2 regions of the Paenibacillus sp. 102 genome follow, and region 1 is predicted to be linked to the other one. Evidence: predicted binding sites of a transcription regulator. Region 1 holds the regulator's gene; the other holds the start of a gene.

Region 1 (2,212 bases):
ACTTGTGTAACAAGCTTGTCTAAAAAGTAGCGATCGTGGGAAACGATTAAAATAGCTCCAGGATAGCCTTGTAGATATTGTTCAAGCCATGTTAATGTATCGATATCTAAATGGTTTGTTGGTTCGTCCAAGATGAGTAAGTCTGGTTTTGTTAATAGCAGCTTACCAAGAGCGAGTCTTGTTTTCTGTCCACCACTTAACGTAGAAATCGTTGTTTGGTGTGTTTCAACTGGAAAACCAAGTCCACTTAAGATGGAGCGAATATCAGCTTCATATTGATAACCACCTTGATCTTTGTAGTCTAGCTGCAATTGATCATAATCAGCGAGTAATTTTTCGTACGTAGCAGCATTTGAAAAGTTCTCTTCCTTACCCATTTCTTGCTCTAACCTTCGAAGTTTCTTTTCCATCTGCTGCAGATGAGTAAAGACAGTAATCATTTCATCCCAAATTGTTAAAGAAGTTTCCAGACCGGTATTTTGAGCCAAATAACCAATTGAAACATCTTTTGGTTTTATAATTTCTCCACCATCGTGAGATAATTCACCGGCAATTATTTTTAATAATGTAGATTTTCCAGCACCATTTCGACCGACTAGTGCAATACGATCTTTTGTTTGAACTTCCAATTTAATGTTTGCAAGAATTGTTTCAGCACCGTATAATTTTGAAAGCCCATTCACTTGTAATAGAATCAATGTTTTCACCTCAAATAATTTCTTAACTTTGCCATGTTTATATTTCTCAATCATACTAAAAATAGTGTATAGTTTAAAATAAAGAGAGAAGTCTTCTCTCTATTATACAAGGAAAGTCATAAGTGCTAAACTTCTGTATTTGTTTTAAATCTGTGAACAAAGATAGGAAGAGAGGAGAGGTTATATGGATCAGCAAAAGATTCCGCAGGCTACAGCCAAACGATTGCCTCTATACTATCGATTTATCCAAAACTTATCTCTTTCTGGTAAGCAGCGTGTTTCATCGGCAGAATTGAGTGAAGCTGTAAAAGTAGATTCAGCAACAATTCGAAGAGATTTTTCATATTTTGGAGCGTTAGGGAAAAAGGGATATGGATATAATGTGAATTATTTACTATCATTCTTCCGAGAAACGCTCGATCAAGATGATATAACACGTGTAGCACTTATTGGAGTGGGTAATTTAGGGACCGCTTTCTTACATTACAATTTCACGAAAAATAATAATACAAAGATTGAAATGGCGTTTGATGTCAATGAAGAGAAAGTTGGAAAAGAAATCGGAGGAATTCCTGTATATCATTTGGATGAATTAGAAGAGCGTTTAACAAATGATATACAAGTGGCAATATTAACAGTACCTGCTACCGTTGCACAAGCTGTAGCAGATCGATTGGCCGAAACAAATGTACACGGAATTTTAAATTTTACACCGGCACGGTTAAATGTGTCAGAAAATATAAGAATTCATCATATTGATTTAGCTGTAGAATTACAAACACTCGTTTATTTTTTGAAAAATTATCCACAATAAAACGCAGAGGAAATCCCTCTGCGTTTTATTATTGCTTTTTCTTTGTAAATTTGACTAAGATAAGTCGAAGTGCCAAATTAAAATCAATTGTTGCCATAGCAGCAAACAGTAGTGTCCAAAAGTTCCAAATTGTATCTGTAACGTTCGTAATTGCGAAACGTGTAAAGACACATCCAAGAAGGAAATATAGTGCTGCCATAAACAATGGTGAGTTCCTCATATTTAAAATCCTCCGATAAATCCTTGCATTTTTTCTGCTTGTTTAATCATTTCTTGTATTTGTTCGTTACTTACTAGTACTTGGGTTATTGCAACTAATGTATTCATCGCAACGTGAGCCATAATAGGAACGATGATTCGTTTCGTTTTCACATATAGAAAAGCGAAAACAAGTCCCATGGAAGTGTATACTAACAAGTGTGTAAAATCAAAGTGAATTGCCGCGAAAACAAGTGAACTAATAATTGCCGCGATAAAGAAATTAAATCTTTTATAGAGTGTTCCAAATAAAATTTTTCTAAAGACAATCTCTTCTAAAATAGGTCCGATGATAGATATAACAATAAGAAACCATGGAGTAGCTCTTGCTATTTCCATCAAGTCTTGGGTATTTTGAGAACCCGGATTAATCCCTAATAATCGCATTTCAATATTAGCTGCAAGTATTTGAGCAAACATAGCTAAAAAGAAACCGATAAAA
Region 2 (2,212 bases), on a different contig from region 1:
TATATCCATTTTCATTTTCAAGCACCTAAATCGCGTCCATGAAAACAAAAAAAGATTTTCACTCGCTTTCTCCTTTTGTTCTCACGTGGCATGGGAGCAAAAAAAGGCACTGACCGCTTCTATCCAGCGCCGGACGCTCTCTTCCACCTATAAAGAATGGTTTTATGTCAGTTTTTCAATTTGTATTTATCTATATTATTTAACAATTAAATTTGTAATGATATCAAAAAGTCCAATACATATGGCAGCTACAGTAAAGTAGCTACAGAAATCTTTTGCCTGAAACTTAACTACTTCTTCTTTTCGCATCCCATTCTTCTCCCTTCTCAATATCTCCCTAATTTCTTATCTTTTTTTATTATGCAAAAAATATGACAAACAAGCCATCGAATTAACTTACGTAAACCTTACAATGTTGTAAGGTTTAAAAAAATGGCCTCATCTCATAAAGAGAAGAGACCTATTCAATCATTAGTTGGTTTTCAAACATTCATCATCATTTCAGACAGAAAGTTGTATGTTCAAACTTTCTACTTGTATTGTAATAGAATTCGTAAATGCCAACTATCGAATTACCTTACATGTACCTTACAATATTGTCATGAATAATATCACTTTTAACAAATTAACTATAATCGTAAACTTCTGTTTTTTAAATTTATATATAATAAAAAACACTGTAACATACTCAATGTAACAGTGCTTTACAATAACTTTACCTCATCAACAAAAGCTTACTTCTCGCCTGCACAGGAATACTTTGAGCATCTATCTCTACGAATGATTCACCATAACGTCCTTTTGCGAAAATCTTCAAAGGTTCATCTCTCTTTAACATATGTTTTACAGTTTTCTTTATCGTTTGTTTTCTTCCTTTTTCATCGTAAGCGACAAATTCATATTCGTACCAATCATTACCAACATGCTGACCAATACCATTTACAATCGTATAATATTCTTTCGTTTTATAAAATGGATTATATTTATCAATTACTGGTCCAAGCTTTGTTGGTAGCAGTAGTATAATTGCTACGACCGCCGCAATTACAGTAGCTATTACTCTCTTTTTTATTCTTCCCCGCCTCAAGGTAACTTCCTCCTCCACACAATTATGTGTAGCTTTCTATAAGCTTATTTTAAAGAGAATCATTTCATTCTGCTATTGATTCCTATTACATTTCCCTTACATTTTTGTAAGAATCCAAGTGGAATTTTATATTATTTTTAACAATTTGTGAACCCTCCAAAACTGTGATAAACATCACACCTTCTATTTTCCAAAGATTCTATAATACAAGTATAAAAGTTTGTTAAACATTTCACATTTAAGAGGGGAAATGAATATGAAAAAACGTTTAGTCATGATCGGAAATGGTATGGCTGGTATACGCTGCATCGAAGAGACTTTAAAGCAAGATCCAGGGCTTTATGATATTACTATTTTTGGTGATGAACCTCATCCAAACTACAACCGCATTATGTTATCTCACGTCCTACAAGGAAAAACAAATATACAAGATATCACTATGAACGAATTCAGTTGGTACGAAGAAAATGATATTACACTGTATACAAATGAAAAAGTAATAAATATTGATCGGGAAGAACAAGTCATTGTTACAGAAAAGAACCGTATTGTTATGTACGATAAGCTTATTATCGCAACAGGGTCTAGTGCTTTTATCTTACCTGTTGAAGGTTCACAGCTTCCAGGTGTAACAGGATTTCGGACAATTGAAGATACACAATTTATGATGGATGCTGCTAAACAATATAAAAAAGCTGTTGTAATAGGCGGTGGATTACTTGGTTTAGAAGCTGCAAGGGGGCTTATTGACCTTGGCATGGACGTACATGTTGTCCATTTAATGCCTCACTTAATGGAGCAACAACTTGATGCAAAAGCTGCTTCATTACTGCGTGAAGATTTAGAGGCACAAGGCATGCAGTTTCTTATGGAAAAGAAAACAGTGAAAATTCTTGGTACTGACCATGTTGAAGGTATTCAATTTGAAGATGGCAGTGTTGCAGAATGCGACTTAATTGTAATGGCTGTTGGGATACGTCCAAATACACAGTTAGCGAAAGATGCTGGTTTACTTGTGAACCGCGGCATCGTTACAAATGATTATATGCAAACAGATGATGAATCAATCTATGCAGTTGGTGAATGTGCAGAACACGACGGTATTGCCTATGGTCTTGTCGCTCC

Evidence for each region. Region 1 encodes Rex, which represses fermentation and respiration genes when NADH is low (regulators of the CRP and FNR family bind a similar motif). Its sites were predicted from a motif close to TTGTGAAATATTTCACAA; they were not measured.
Region 2: a site for Rex is predicted at 1,308-1,325, ahead of nirB (nitrite reductase large subunit NirB). Genes of this name have one in related genera too.

What each region holds. Positions count from the first base shown of each region.
Region 1 covers NZ_JBCGHT010000035.1:4,439-6,650, forward strand. The annotation lists gene AAIE21_RS28385 (ABC-F family ATP-binding cassette domain-containing protein) at 1-698, opposite strand, end outside; gene AAIE21_RS28390 (redox-sensing transcriptional repressor Rex) at 883-1,512, shown strand; gene AAIE21_RS28395 (YdiK family protein) at 1,541-1,732, opposite strand; gene AAIE21_RS28400 (CPBP family intramembrane glutamic endopeptidase) at 1,735-2,212, opposite strand, start outside.
Region 2 covers NZ_JBCGHT010000015.1:47,239-49,450, forward strand. The annotation lists gene AAIE21_RS22975 (YxeA family protein) at 716-1,072, opposite strand; gene nirB (nitrite reductase large subunit NirB) at 1,344-2,212, shown strand, end outside.